DNA from 2 places in the Peribacillus sp. N1 genome. Region 1 is predicted to be linked to the other one. Evidence: riboswitches for the same ligand, from Rfam matches in the RefSeq annotation. Region 1 holds a riboswitch; the other holds the start of a gene.
What was found. A riboswitch is a leader RNA that binds a small molecule or an ion and turns the genes downstream of it on or off. The one in region 1 is predicted to bind glycine.
Positions count from the first base shown of each region.

Region 2: linked by a shared signal. The riboswitch ahead of gcvT (glycine cleavage system aminomethyltransferase GcvT) and the one ahead of ACYP5M_RS10465 (amidohydrolase) in region 1 are both predicted to bind glycine.

Region 1 covers NZ_BAAHZO010000002.1:420,997-429,069, forward strand. Annotated here, with positions in the region: gene ACYP5M_RS10460 (DNA translocase FtsK) at 1-2,410, opposite strand, end outside; gene ACYP5M_RS10465 (amidohydrolase) at 2,829-4,016, opposite strand; glycine riboswitch at 4,139-4,245, opposite strand; gene ACYP5M_RS10470 (DUF1444 domain-containing protein) at 4,484-5,290, opposite strand; gene ACYP5M_RS10475 (thioredoxin family protein) at 5,341-5,652, opposite strand; gene ACYP5M_RS10480 (hypothetical protein) at 5,761-6,300, opposite strand; gene ACYP5M_RS10485 (YtoQ family protein) at 6,391-6,840, shown strand; gene ACYP5M_RS10490 (GyrI-like domain-containing protein) at 6,973-7,842, opposite strand; gene ACYP5M_RS10495 (DUF84 family protein) at 7,962-8,073, opposite strand, start outside.
Region 2 covers NZ_BAAHZO010000001.1:1,712,853-1,720,925, forward strand. Annotated here, with positions in the region: gene gcvPB (aminomethyl-transferring glycine dehydrogenase subunit GcvPB) at 1-421, opposite strand, end outside; gene gcvPA (aminomethyl-transferring glycine dehydrogenase subunit GcvPA) at 414-1,760, opposite strand; gene gcvT (glycine cleavage system aminomethyltransferase GcvT) at 1,778-2,884, opposite strand; glycine riboswitch at 3,023-3,106, opposite strand; glycine riboswitch at 3,110-3,197, opposite strand; gene ACYP5M_RS08260 (DEAD/DEAH box helicase) at 3,574-5,262, shown strand; gene ACYP5M_RS08265 (YqhG family protein) at 5,240-6,037, shown strand; gene ACYP5M_RS08270 (YqzE family protein) at 6,084-6,269, opposite strand; gene comGG (competence type IV pilus minor pilin ComGG) at 6,377-6,763, opposite strand; gene comGF (competence type IV pilus minor pilin ComGF) at 6,756-7,238, opposite strand; gene ACYP5M_RS08285 (hypothetical protein) at 7,186-7,524, opposite strand; gene comGD (competence type IV pilus minor pilin ComGD) at 7,511-7,954, opposite strand; gene comGC (competence type IV pilus major pilin ComGC) at 7,962-8,073, opposite strand, start outside.

The sequences.
Region 1 (8,073 bases):
GGGAGTCGACTTGTGAAGAAACCGAAAAAGCGATCCTTGTCGGGATATTTGCCTTGATCAATCCAGTTATGACATCGACTGAAGGTCTTTGAGTGGCTACAATCAAATGGATGCCGCAGGCACGGGCCTTTTGGGCAATCCGGCAAATTGCTTCCTCTACATCAGCCGGGGACATCATCATTAGATCCGCAAGCTCATCGATGATCACTAGGATATAAGGCAGCTTGCTTGAATATTGACCGGCTTTTTCCGCTTGGTCATTAAAGCGGGTGATATCACGGACACCGGCATGTACAAACAATTCATAACGCCGTTCCATCTCCTCTACAGCCCACTTCAACGCAGCCGTAGCGGCTTTTACATCGGTTATGACTGGACTGACCAAATGCGGGATCCGGTTATATGGGGCGAGCTCAACCATTTTCGGATCGATCAACAGCAATTTCAACTCCTGCGGTGTCGCTTTATAAAGCAAGCTTACCAGCATGGTGTTGATACAGACACTTTTCCCCGACCCCGTTTGCCCGGCTATCAATCCATGCGGCATCTTTCTCAAATCGGTGATGATTGGCTGACCGGATATATCGAGCCCTAAGGCCACAGCAAGCGGTGATTCATGCTCTTGAAACTCAGTACTTTCCAAAACCTCCCGCAAAAATACCGGTTTGCTTTTCCTGTTCGGAATCTCGATGCCAATTGTATGTTTACCCGGAATAGGCGCTTCCATCCGCATATCTTGAGCAGCAAGGCTTAGTTTGATGTCATCCATCAGGTTCGTCACTTTATTCACCTTCACTCCCGGTTCCGGATGCACCTCGAAACGGGTTACTGCCGGTCCTTGAGTGACATTGACGACCTTTGCACGGACATTGAAATTTTTCAATGTCTCATCAAGTAATAAAGTCTGTTCCTCGAGCCACACATCATCATGCACAGCATAAGTGGGAGGTGTCAGCAATTCGATGTTAGGAAACACATAGTATGGATTTTCATTTTCATCCGCTTCGACGGAGCCAAAAACTGCCGGGATTTCGCCCTTACTGCCTTCTGCCGCTTCCTCTGTATATACTGCTTCTTGATACCCGTGTCCAGAAATCGGGGATTCCTGTTCCAAGAGCGGCTTAGGGTTGGAACCGATGTTGGATTCGACTGTATTTTCAGGCACAGCAGCGACGGTTTCGGAACCAACCTTAGCGTCCGAAAAGGTAAGTGATATGGCCGGAGTCTGCTCTTTCGGAATAACTCTGCCTTCCTCCTGTTTCCGTTCAGGAATGGCGGTTGGTTTCGCTTGTCCTGCCTCTGTTTGGGCAGAATCATCCATTGGCCGCTTATCAGGTGATACTACTGCCCTTTCCGAATTAAGGCTTTTTTTTTCCGGCATCATTTTATTCATGAAGTCATTTTTTTTCCGATCTTGCTTAAGCATCATCACATTAAATGGGATGTGTTTTTTTGGACGTTTGAGCTGCACTTCAGGTATTGCCTCAGATGGGTCTTCAGGCATTGTCCCTTGACTAACGGATGGTTGATTTGATTGTACAGCAATCTCCCCAGGAACCGATATCGCTTCAGGCGGTGTGTCGTCCGTCTGTTCCATGATGGATACAGCGACTTCGCGTCCAAATTCTACTTCGTCCTGTTCAATAGCCTCTTTTTCCACCGCAGGCTCAATTTTGTTGGGCTCGATTACTGCTTGTTCTGGCAGTGTCTCAATGGAATTCCTGCGAAAGAAAGCGGGTATCTCTGAATCTTCCAGTTTTTCTTCCGCTTGTTCCGGTATAAGAACGGATGGTTCTGTCGTCAATTCCTCATGTGACACTTCTTTTGGGATTTCAGGAATCGATGCTGGAATCCCGATATCGGGTTCTTCCTTTTTTAGGACGGGCATTTTGCTTTCTAATTCATATTCGACAATTTCTTCAGAAACGACTGTTTTTTTTTCCGGACGACGGAACCCATAAATGGGTGAAGGGATTTCCGTCGGACGGAATGGAGTATTTGAAGGGACTATTTTTGAGACTTCCTCCCGTTCGAAGTTTCTCCGTTTTGGTTCAGGATCCCTCACAGGCCTTCTTGTTTCTTTGGCCGCGCTCCCCTTTTTTGGTTCATGATCTTCCCTGTTTCTTTCCCTAGGCTTTCTTTTGCTCTGTTCACGATCTGGAATGAGCGGAAACTTGAACTGCCCTTTTGGATATTGAAACAGGATTTTCGTATCAGGGTCTGGCGTCTGCGACATTTTTTCCACTTTTTGATTGTAAACCTTTATTTCTTCTTCCTTTGACTTTGCAAGCTTTGAAAAATCCATTTTCCTTAATGTCTCTTCATCAAGCGGTTCATCTATAATAATCTCTTCAATTTCAATAATTTCCTCTGCTTGGAACCATTTTTTCATCTTATTTAGCCATTTCAAAACTATCACTCTTTCTACATCTGTAGTTATGTAACTAATTCTACCAGTTATTTTAAAAATATCGAGAAAATTTAAGCTAAATTGGGATTAGTATCTATTTTTTTATCGCACTCTTACTAACTTAACGTATTTCGCAGAACTCCTACCCTATTAAACCCCTTCTGGTATGAGTTTAAACCTGCACTTCGTGAAATAACATTAGCCCTTAGTCTACTATTTAAATAAAACACCGCTGTTAAATCGCGTTTACAAAGAGATTAAGTTTTCATGCGGCGCAAGAAGCAGACTGGTCAATTCATTGAAGCATCCTTCACGAAACCTCCGGTGGCATCCTGAAACCCATAAAACACCGTTCGTTAATACCGAACGGTGTTTTGTGGGTTTCTGCACTTTTTTGCAAACAAATATACCAATGGAACTATTCCCATTCATAAAAATCGCATACAACTTGGGCCACTGATTTGGATGCGATCAAAAGGGCATCTTCATCAATGTCGAATTTGGGATGGTGATTGAAATATGCCTTCTCCACCCCTTTTGGTTTGCAGCCAATGTAAAAGAAGCAGCCAGGAATCTTTTCTGCATAATACGAAAAATCCTCTGAACCAGAGAAAACCGGAAATTCCATAACCTTTTTAATATCTTTGTCTTTCATGCTTTCCAGACTATTTTTCACGAATCCAGTCAATTCAGGGTCATTATATAACGGAGGATAATCAGGCACATATGTTAGTTCGCACTGAACATCAAATTCCGTTTCTATCCCTTTAACGATGCGGTGGATTTCCCTATCGATCAGCTGTTGGGTCTCTGCTGTCATATAACGAACATCCCCTTCAATTTCTATACGATCTTTAATGACATTAAAGCTTCCTTTTCCATCGAAGGAGCCGATTGTGACCACGCCCATATCAAAAGGGTTCAAGCGGCGGCTGATCACGGTTTGTACGGCTGTCACGAAATGGGCGCCTGCCACAATGGCATCATTGGCCATATGCGGGGACGAACCATGGCCGCCTACACCCTTAATCGCCAGCTTGAAATAGGTCCGTCCAGCCATCGAATAGCCGCCGTGATACCCGACAACCCCTGCAGGATGGGACGGAAATAAGTGGATTCCAAAAACGGCATCAAGTTCATCCAAAAACCCTGATTCCATAATGCTCTTTGCTCCACCTGGGGGTGTTTCTTCTGCATGTTGATGGATTATTTTAATCGTACCGGATAGGGAATCTTTAAGCTCATTGATGCAGTCTGCCAGAACCAATAAATAAGCGGTATGCCCATCATGTCCGCAGGCATGCATGACACCTTCATTTTTTGAACGGAACGGGACATCCGCTTCTTCTTTAATCGGCAACGCATCGAAATCCGCACGGAGACCTATCGTTTTCCCAGGTTTTCCGCCTTCGATCGTTACGATGATCCCTAATCCATTTCCTACATTCGTTTGAATCGACATATCCTTACCCTTATAAAAATCAATGATATATTGTGCCGTTTTCTCTTCTTTGAAGGATAGTTCCGGGTTCTCGTGTAAATGACGGCGGATTTGAACCATTTCCCCTTTACGGGCTTCCAGCATGTTCATTAATTTGCTTTTCACGTTCACGTTTATTCTCCCCCTTATTTCAAGTTGAGCATATTAGTAGTTCCATGTTCGCTGCATGCCTTCCGATACAAAGTGCCCATTAAAAAAGGGCAGAGAAGGATTGCGTAAACTTACCGCTCCCCTTCTCTGTCCTTTTCACCTGAGAGTTTAGCTCCATTTTTGGACATGGAGATTTCCCCTTTGGTGGCACACTGCTTCCTGCGCACTCTCCAGAGCTGCGTCCAGCTGCGGTTCCATTTACCTGAGGGATTTGCTCCAAGGGATCTTTTTGGAACTTGCTCCTTCGGTGGCTCAATGCTTGCACTCTCCCACAACGTTCATCCGCTTGTTCTTTTTATATTCTCAAAATATTCCAATTATATTATCGCCGATTAAAAAATAAATATCAACTCTGAGTTATAAACTCTATTAAACTTTAAAAGGACCGCTGCCAGATGCTGACACGGTCCTTTTGTGATTCATTATTGTTCAGGCTTTTTGTTTTTACCCATAATGAAGATGGGCTCCAACTCATTTTCTTCATAAAGGAATGATAGAGCCGTTATCGGAACATGACCGCTGGCAAAGAAGCTCATCGCCATTTGCGCAAGAATATCATAGCCCGTATCATTCTTCACATCGGCAATGATGATGACATCCTGATGTGGAATGGCCACAGCCATGGTTCCCTCGATCTTGTCCTTCATTTCCCGAAGCCATGATTCATTTAGAATCCTGCTGGCATCATATCCATCATTCGTGTTCAAAAAATAAAATGCATTACCTGCAACGATATCCGACTTCATTTCAGTGGTGAGGGAACGGGCATTGAATAGGGCAATTTCACGGATCCTGTCACCCTGCCAATTTTCCCGTTGAATCATCTTTTCATCTATAAGACGGTAGGTTTTCCCTAAATCAAGGGCATAAAAAACCCGGGTTTCAGCCGTATGCTCATCGAATAAAAACGGATTTCCTTCTTCGGATTCCATTGGAAAGGAGGTCGAGCGGATGACTGGGAAAATGAATTTCTCCTTGCCTTCCATACTGTGTTCTTCCCCCATCACATTCAGGGCCTCTTCCACGTAATAGGTAATTTCATCGATGGCCTTTTCCTGTACGTTTTCATAGTTAGCAAGCACAGGAGGCAACTCGATGGTGATCCCCTTCCCGGTCTTCACATTTTCCACCCGTAACGTATCTTGCTTGCTATCGAATTTGAATGAGCGATTCTCATCTTTTAAACGCTCCTTCAAGATATTTTTCAGCTTCGTGCTGTCCATTTTCATGACTGACCCTCCTCTTCATTGAAAAATCCCCAGCGAGAAGGGGAAATTGATTATAGTGATTGAATGAATTCCTCAATTTGTTCTTGCGTTTTGCGATCCTTGCTCACAAATCTGCCTAGCTCCTTGCCATTATCATAGGCAATGAAACTTGGTATACCGAATACATCATTAGCCGCACACACATCGATGAATTCATCACGGTCCACATAAATGAATGTAAAGTCAGGAAATTTCGTTTCAATCTCCGGCATTATCGGTTCGATTACACGGCAATCTCCACACCATGTTGCTGAAAAAAGAAAGATATGTTTGCCTTCATTTTTAAATGCATCATATTGCTCTACTGTTTGTAATTTTTCCATTTGTATATTCCTCCTGCTCTAAATGACACCTTATTTTTTATAATCCCATCATACCAGAGTCTCCAGGAATCAACCATTAATACGGATCGGTTGAAAGTCACTGGCCTCTTATTTCTGGGGCACGGATGAAACGATTTCCATCATTTGTTTTGCATCGGTTTTTAATTGGTCTTTATCCGTTTCGGTTGTCAGCTTCACTCCGCCGATTCCCACTGCAAGCTCATACTTTTCTTTCGGTATCTCTTTAATCGAAATAAAGCCGAATTTATCATCGGTTTGAAAAGAATGCAGTACTTCAAATTGATCCTCTTGTTCCTTTATGGCCAAATATAACACGGAGCTGTCTTCTTTTTCATTCGGATTGACAAATAATATATAAATCTTATCACCTTTTTGTAAAATCAAATTATTATCATGTTCTTCCACTACTTTAAAATCGTTTGGCAGATAGACCTGAATTAGGCCTGCCTCTTGATTGGGCTGTTTTTCATCGTCACGAAAAGCCAATTCAGCAGCCTTCATTGCCTTTTCGGTTTGTCTTTCGATACCTGAGCAGCCCACGATCAAACTGCTTATCAACAGGAAAACAAGAAAATTCTTATTCGATAAAGCCATCGTCATTCCTCCAGCCGTCTCTTTTACTACCATATGGATAATATTATCCTTATTTACGGAATTCATCCATTTTCTAAAAAACATGGTACAATGAAAGCAATTTTATTATCGAGGAGGAAAACAATGAAGTTAATCGTGTATCTTGCTGGGGAGATCCATTCAAATTGGAGAAGCGAGTTGAGAGATAAGGCCGCTGCACTGAAGCTTCCTTTAGAATTCGTCGGCCCGATGGAAAATCATGAACGCTCCGATAATATCGGTGAAGATATCCTCGGGGAACAGCCGAACCCTATCCTGAAGGATGCGGCCGCTTCCCAAATCAATAATTTACGGACAGGTCTTTTGATGAAAAAAGCCGATCTTGTCGTCGCCCTGTTTGGCGAGAAATATAAACAGTGGAATACTGCCATGGACGCAAGCACCGCCATTTCCCTGGGTAAACCGCTTATTTTGATTCGTCCGGAATCCCATCATCATGCCTTAAAGGAATTATCGGAAAAGGCGAGTGTCACGGTAGAATCCGTTAACCAAGCCATGAAGGTGCTTTCTTATATTTTTGAAGAAGGGCTGTAAAACTCCCTGTCCCTTAACCTTCCAGCTCAAGTATGAAGGATTTTTGTTTACCAAATAAAAAGCTTGCAGGAGAAAGTTAGATCCCTAACCTCACCTGCAAGCGAAAAACGAATAAATTTTGATGGTTGAACACTATTTCTTTTTAATGGGAATCCAAATTTCGGAGTAATAGTCTGGGTTTGAAGCGTCGTCATTCGCGTATACTTCCAATTCTGGAGTTCCGGCATGTTCATGACCGCTGGTAGGGAACCATTCGGAAAAAATTCGCTTCCAAGCTTGTTGGATGCTATCAGGCATAGGTCCGTGAACTTCGAATGCAACCCACTTGGAAGCCGGTATCGTAAGGGTTGAAAACTCTTCAGGCACTTTCCCGGCATACTCTGCACCTATCCAATAATCCATCGTTTCATTTTTTTCCACAGCCCGTTTATCGACGCATACACCAATCAAGCCATCTATTTGGCCATTGTTCAGCTTCGCTAACCTACCCCCTGTTCCATCCGAATTCACTTTCTCCCACATCTTTGGAATCCCGATCAAATTCTCTTCATTAATCAAGGAAAACTCTTGCTTGATTCCAATCAATTGAAAGGAATCCCTTTCAAGGATATTGTATTTCATCGGTTTTGCCCCTTTCAGAATCACCTGTATCACCAGGCGTTCATAGAATTTCAGCTTCCCCATATACTTTCGGGCTTCGCTTGGAGATACCCCATGCTGCCTTCGAAAAGCTTTCGAGAATGCCTCGGGGGTGTCATAGCCATACTTGTAGGCTAAATCAATGACCTTGCCATTTGTTGATGAAATTTCCTGGGCCGCTAAGGTCAGTCTTCGTCGCCGGATATAGTCACCAATGGTTATATCCGTTAAAATGGTGAATGTCCGTTGAAAATGAAAAGCTGAGGCATTCGCCTGCCTGGAAATGCTCTCGATCGTCAGGTCCTCCAATAAGTGCTCTTCGATATAGTCGATGGCCTTTTGGATTGATTCAACCCACCCCATATCCGCTCACCCCTTGTCACTATATTAGCAAAGCCGCTCAATAAAACCCTGTCCGTTCCTGCTCTGTTTTGGCAGTGTTCGTTTCCATCATTCGAAGCACACCTTTCCATGGCAGTGATTCAAAAATCCTGCTTTTTCATTTTTAGCTTATATTCGTATTGACCGGCTAACATCCTCATGATATGAAGGAACATTTCGCCCCTAGTGATTCGCTCATTTGTAAATACGCCG
Region 2 (8,073 bases), on a different contig from region 1:
CACCTGCTGCAGGCTGTAATGTCACTTGGTCCATCCCGGTGATTTCAGTTAAGTGTTCCTGCAAATCAAATAAGAGTCCCAATGCTCCCTGAACGGTAGCCGGATCTTGATATGGATGGATATGGGCAAAGCCGTTGAAACGTGCCACGTTTTCATTTATTTTCGGATTATATTTCATCGTGCATGAACCCAGCGGATAAAAACCCGAATCCACCCCATGATTCCGTTTGGAGAGTGCTGTATAGTGACGCATGATATCCAGTTCGGACACCTCAGGCAGTTCTGCCTCTTCTTCACGGATGTAGTCGGCAGGAAGAATTTCTTCGAGCGGAATAGTTGCAACATCCATTTCTGGCAGACTGTACCCGATTCGACCGGAAGTACTGATTTCAAAAATGAGTGATTGATCTTGATTATTCATGTTGATCCCCCAATTCCTGCGCAAGTGCATCAATTTCTTCTTTTGTTCTAAGTTCAGTTACCGCAACCAGCATATGGTCTTTCAGCTCAGGATAAACCGTCCCTAAATCAAAGCCGCCGATCATCCCTTTTTCAAAAAGGCTTTTATTGATCTCTGAAAACGAAGCAGGCAGTTTAATGATAAATTCATTGAACGAAGGACCGTCGAATATCACTTCCACCCCTACTGCCATAATTGCTTTTTTCGCATAATGTGCTTTTTGAATATTTTGCACGGCCATTTCCTTGACACCCTTTTTCCCAAGGGCGGTCATTGCAACAGAAGCTGCCAACGCATTCAAAGCTTGATTGGAACAAATGTTGGATGTGGCCTTGTCACGGCGAATGTGCTGTTCACGAGCTTGTAGCGTTAGTACAAATCCCCTTTTACCATTTTCATCCACGGTTTGACCGACGAGTCGGCCCGGAACTTTCCGAACAAGTTTATTAGTAACCGCAAAATATCCACAATGAGGTCCACCGAATGCCGCTGGAATGCCGAATGGCTGAGCATCCCCCGTTACGATATCTGCACCGAGTGCACCAGGGGATGTCAAAGCTCCCAATGCAAGCGGATTACTGGAAACGATAAACATGGATTTGACGCCATGAATGATTTCTTCCATTTCCTTCAATGGCTCGATCCGGCCAAAAAAGTTCGGATATTGCACGATCACTCCTGCAATGTCCTCATTCGCCAATTCCTTTAAAGCAGCTAAGTCCGTCACACCGTCTTTATAAGGAATTTCGATCACTTCCACGCGTTGCCCTTTCGCATATGTCTTCACGACTTCTCTTGATTCAGGATGAACGGTTCCTGAAATGAGAATCTTCTTGCGGCGTGTCTGTCCTGAAGCAAGCATGGCTGCTTCAGCCAGCGCTGTCCCGCCGTCATACATGGAGGAGTTAGCCACATCCATGCCCGTCAATTCACATATCATCGTTTGATATTCAAAGATTGCTTGAAGCTCTCCCTGTGAAATTTCAGGCTGATAGGGTGTATAAGCCGTGTAAAATTCAGAACGGGATAGAACATGATCGACGATGACCGGTGCATAATGGTCATAGACACCCGCACCAAGGAAGGAAGCATAGTTTTTAAGATCCGCATTCTTGGCAGCAAGCCTTGATAACTCTTTCATTAATGCTGGTTCCGATTTAGCAGGCTTGATATCGTATTCTCCTTGAAAACGAACGCTCTCAGGGATATCATTGAAAAGTTCTTCAGCAGTGGATACCCCTATCGCTTTCAGCATTTCTTGTTTATCTTGCTCTGTCATGGGTAAATAACGATGTTTCATCTAATGACCATTCCCCTCTATTTACGTGGTTTTTTATAAAAAGGTGTTTGTATTATAACGGCTTTCAAACGTTTGGAACGGATCTCCACTTCGACTTCCGCATCCAGCACTGAAAATTCCTTATCGATAAGTACCAAACCCACGTTTTTCTTCAACGTTGGTGATTGGGTACCGGTCGTGACCTCGCCAATGACTTTATCACCGCTGTAGACCTTATACCCATGACGTGGAATGCCACGGTCTATCATTTCAATTCCCACAAGCTTGCGAGGAGCTCCTTTCTCCTTTTGCTCAGCAAGAACGGCTTTCCCGAAAAAATCAACTTCCTTATCGACTTTTACTGCAAAACCAATCCCGGCTTCTATCGGGGTGATGTCTGCTGAAAGCTCCTGCCCATACAACGGCAGTTTCGCTTCAAAACGCAGGGTATCACGAGCACCTAAACCAATCGGCTGAACTCCCTCTTCGTTTCCGGCATCCATAATCGCCTTCCAAAGGGCTGGACCATTTTCACTGTCACTATATATCTCAAAGCCATCCTCACCAGTGTATCCAGTACGGGATACCATCGTGGAGATACCGTTAATCATGACATTTTCCTTGAACTTGAAAAATCCAATTTCACTTAAAGCTGTATTTCCCGATAGTTTTTGTAAAATCTTCTCTGCAGATGGTCCTTGAAGTGCCAGCTGTGTATAGTCACTAGATACATTCTTGATTTGGACATCTTCCGATAAATGAGCTTGCAGCCAATTGAAATCTTTTTCTGTGTTCGCTGCATTGACCACGAGCAGATAGTCATCCTCAGCCCTTTTATACACGATGAGATCATCAACCGTGCCTCCGTTTTCATAACACATGGCGGAATATTGGGCACCGCCCTGTTTCAGCTTTGCTATATCATTAGTCAGCATCTTTTGTAAAAAGGAAAGGCTCCCAGGACCCTTAACATCGACTTCACCCATATGGGAAACATCGAATAACCCCGCTTTTGTACGTACGGCTTCATGTTCGTCCTTTATACCCGAAAATTGGACAGGAAGTTCCCAGCCGCCAAAATCAATCGTTTTACCTCCGTATTCACGATAAACCTCAAATAGTGGTGTTCTTTTTAAATCGGTCAAAAAATGACCCCCTTCAGATTTTTTTAAATTAATTGGCTTCATTATCAAAAGCTTCTTGTCATTACGCATCAGATATATCCTGATTCATGATGTGAAAAAAGCACAAAAAAGGACAGAGAAAGCCCGTTTGAGCTTTTTCTCTGTCCTGAAACCTGAAAGTTTACCTATGTAATAGGTTTTCCCCTTTGGTGGCCGTCCCAAAACGGGCGGCGCTCTCCAGAGTTGCGTCCAATAAGAGTTCTTTTGCCTGAGAGATTCACTGCTAAGTTTGCTCCTTCGGCGCTACATCCGTAGTCTCTCCCCTTATCTTCACCCGCATATAAATGGTCTACCAATGAAAGGAAGCGAATAAGCCACCAAACATCGGTAAAACCTCTGAGCATCGTGGAATGCATTCTCTGCCAATTCTCCTGAAACCTCAGAAACCGTTTGATTGGTCTCCTTCAGTAATCTTGGATAAATTAGAAGCCTATAGCCCATACTAAGAAAACGCGAACTGCAAAATCGATGTACAAAGATTCTTTGTAGCGTTGGGAAATTGGAATTTTCTAAATATACTTATATCCTACCCTAAGAAACTTATCTCTGCAATATCTTTTGAAGAGAAATATTTTTCTTACTTCACATATGAAATGTTCGGGTTTTGACCTTTTATTAAGGAAAATATGATTTAAGAGGGAGTTATTTCTATGAAAATCAATATATCCTTTAATTCTGAATGGAATGACGAGTTTCTGCAAAAGATGGAAAATGACGGTCCATGGGGAAACTGGGAGCTTTATAAGCTCGCGGTTCAAATGGAGGAAAATCTTATCATCCCTGATTTTGAAGGTTTACAGGCGCCCAAGCACCTTCCGCAGTTAACCCCGCTTCCCCATCAATTGGAAGCAGCCAAGCAAGTGGTGGAAAAGATGAATGGAAAGGCCATTTTAGCTGATGAGGTAGGGCTCGGAAAAACAATTGAAGCTGGATTGATCCTAAAAGAGTATATGATTAGGGGCCTTGTAAAAAAAGTTTTGATCCTTGTTCCGGCTTCCCTTGTCACACAATGGGCTTTTGAATTGAATACCAAGTTTCATATACCGGCAGTCGTTCAGAGAAAAAGCTATGTTTGGGACTCCTGTGATGTGGTCATTTCATCCATTGATACAGCGAAACGAGCTCCACATCGAGATATCATTTTCAAGCAGGAATACGACTTCATCATTATTGATGAAGCTCATAAACTTAAAAATAATAAGACGAAGAACTATGAATTCGTCCAAAATCTGAAAAAGAAATTTTGTTTACTCCTGACAGCCACTCCGATTCAAAATAAAGTCGAGGAAATTTTCCACCTCGTTTCGTTATTGAAACCAGGCCACTTGGGAAATGCCTCACTTTTTTCAGAAAAGTATAAAGGGAAAGGCCGGAACATAATTGAAGATGAACACCTAAAGGAACTTGTCAACACTGTCATGATTCGAAACCGGCGGGCCGATACTGGCATTGAATGGACAAAACGGCATGTGGAGACCATCACCATTGAATTTTCTCCAACGGAACAAGCATTGTACGATGCTGTTTCCAAATTCAAACCTATTTCGGATGGTTCTAAAGGAAGCGCCTTTTCGGCTCTCACTCTCCAAAGGGAAGCATGCAGCAGCAGAGAGGCGGTCTTTTATACATTAAAGAATATGAAAAATAAATATGATCAGCCTTCCCCTGACTTTTTGGCAAAGCTTGATGATTTATTTTCTAAAGTGAATGAAACGGTTCAGAACTCAAAGGCTGAAAAAGCTTTGGAACTGATCAAGAAAATTGATGATAAAGTCATTATCTTTACCGAATACCGGGCGACTCAGCTATATCTACAATGGTACCTACAGCAGAATGGAATTTCTTCAGTTCCTTTCCGAGGCGGTTTTAAGCGCGGAAAGAAAGACTGGATGCGAGAATTATTCCAAAAAAATATACAGGTATTGATTGCAACAGAAGCTGGCGGGGAAGGGATAAACCTTCAGTTTTGCCATCACTTGATTAATTTTGACCTGCCATGGAACCCGATGAGGCTCGAACAGAGAATCGGACGGATACACCGCCTTGGTCAGGAAGAAGATGTGATGATTTATAACTTTGCCACGAAAAATACAGTGGAAGAACATATTCTAAAGTTACTATATGAAAAAATAAATTTATTCGAGAAAGTAATCGGCGAATTGGATGATATTCTAACCAAACTGGATATTAACAACATTGAAGAATATTTGATTGATGTAGTCGGCGAATCCAAAACAGAGGGCGAAATGAAAATCAAGATGGATAATTTTTCATCGTTAATCCAATTCGCCCAATCAATGAAGGAAGGTGAGGTTCATGCAGCAACGGGAAATTCATGATTTTTTAATAACTTACTTTAAAGCCAATGATTGTGAAATACTGGATAATGCACCAACCCACCTTACAGTCCAATTGACGATTGATATGGATAAAGAATTAATGAACAGACCCTTTTATTGGCATTATCTAGAAAAAACAGGCGGCGTTCCAAACCTAGCACAGATGACTTTCATTACCGATCCAGAACTAGCTCCATCCGATTTAAAGGGAGAAATGATTCATTTTGGCTCCCCACGCCTTCACCAGATTATTCAATCTACCAAAAAGCTGGCAGGATATACTAGACTTTTTGAGGATACCCCTCCATCAAAAGGGGGAAATAATCCTTTGTTTCCTTGGCTGACCCTGAATGTGAAAATATCCTATCAATGCGATCGTAAAAAGGATACCTTCATGTCGATCGGTTTGAATTTAATCTCAGGTGAGATCATGGAAAGGTTTCACCATCGGGTTTTACCGATAAAGGTCACCCCCAAAATACCGGATTACTCCTTTACGCTTTCACCGCTCATCATGCCCAAGAGCGGATTGGCAAGACTGGATACATACATCAGGACCAGTTTCGAGGATGATGACCATTCCTGGGCAGAGGAAGCAATGCTTCGCTGGCAGAATGACTTGAATTTATTGGAGCATTTTTACAAGGATATGGAAGAAAAAAGTGAGAGCTATTTTACCGAAAAAGATGCCTTAAAAGCTCAATATGAACCCAACATCCGAATATCCATCATCAACGGAGGGTTATTTTACCTTTCTGATAGGGCATTGGGATAAGTAAGAACAATAAAAAAACAGATGCCCTAAATTCAGGACATCTGTTTTATTTTTTGATATTTTTCCTTACGAACATCGACAAAGCAAAAGGGACAATGCCAAACCAATGGGACATACCATGATTTTTATCCTCTTTTCTGTGACGGCGCTTTTCTTTTCGTTCTTTTTTCGTCAGATTAAAATACTCGACAAGCTGCTGAGTCAGATATTTAATATAAGCGTTTGTAGACATATAAAATAATCACCCTATGCAAAGTATGCCCCGTTTACGCAGCTTTTATTCCTTTGCTTGTTCCCTGAACACGTGTACCTGACTTAAAAGAATGTTGATTTTGCGTATTAAATAGCCTGCTTTTCCAACCATTCTTTCACTTCCCCCGCTTCTTTATCATATTGAATGATGACCCTTCCCTCGCGGTCATTTTTAGTCGTGGAAGAGAACTCGATATAGACATAAGGACCTTCTTCTTTCATTACGGAATACCGCACCACACCATTAGGGTATGAAATTTCCCCCTGGATGATTTTTGGGATCTCTTCGCCCCACTCTGCCGTCACATCCTTGATTGCTAAATGGACAAGATGGTCCGCCACAAGCGATTCTTCCACTTCTTTATAAAATTTTTTATCAATGATAAACTGATCGATCATTAGTATCGTGAACATGATGAAAACACTCGCTACAATCATGACCATCGGGAAAACGACTCCTTTTTGATTATTCATCGACTTTCGTGACATTCCTAAAGAAAGGATGAAATCTTCGACTGAAAGTAGTCCCTGCTTTATCCGTTATATTTATAACAATGACACTGCCATCCTTCTCAACCTGGAATTTCGAAATGTTCTGTAAGATGACCTCATGCCCCATACCATTCACTCGTCTTCGGACCTTATCTTCATATTGTTCAAACGATGATAATTGTTCATCTGAAAGCATCAAATATAATTTATTTCCCATTACATCCTGAGCTTTGGAACTCCGGACCTCCTGCTTCATTTGCATGGTAAAGACCTCCCACTCTTTAGGATGCAATTTATCAACGGACCCCATCTGGGTGTGAATGATTGAAAAAAGCTGTAGAACAAAAAGGGACGTCGTCATTAATATCATTAAAGAAAAAAGCATTTCGATCATCGTAAAGCCATCATTTTTTCGCAGCATCACAAATGGATTCATGATTACCCGATTCATCTTCATAACGTACACACCCTTCAATCATCCCCGGGAAATCCCCATTGTCCTTCCAAACCAATTCATAGGATCTTCTTTTGTAAATGATTTCCTGACCAATTGCTTGTATTTCCCCATCCATGAACGCCGTCAATCTTTCATATAATAAATGGTGGGCTTCTGTCCTTACGGCAATATCTTTCCGATGCGTCATTAACTCTTCAAGAATCGGTAAAATGGCAAGTACCAGGAAAATACAAATGGAAAATGCGGCCATCAGCTCAAGGTAAACGTAACCTTTACAATTTCTCAATCCTGAACCTCCCTTTACCGATATTGAGGACCAATTTGTACATTCCTTTTGACGTATCAATCATAATCGTTCCGGCTTTTGAAGCATTTCCATACTGATTAAAATGGAAGCTAAACCCCAAAGTGCCACTTAAAAACTGAATATCCTTTGGTATGCTCCTCTCTAGAACGATCCCTTCCTTATAAGATGACACGGTATAAACCTTTTTGGCATTATTAATATGAAGGTAGATCAAGCTCTCATGACTGATGGCATACTGCTGTGCATAGAAGATATCTTCATGGAATTGAGAAAGAAATAGCCTATTTTCCATGCCTTTAGTGAAGCTAGGATATAGATTAGGACCGATGGAAATCAGTAGTACAAAAATAACGAGGACAATAAGGATTTCAGATAATGTATACCCCCCATTGGACTGCCGTATATTCACTCCTCTCCTACTCAACGACCGTTATCTTTCCTTTACTATCCAAACTAATATCATCCCCATTAGGACAGGATGTCTGTTTGAGATAGCCTTGACTTTCCAATTCACCGATACTTCCGGGC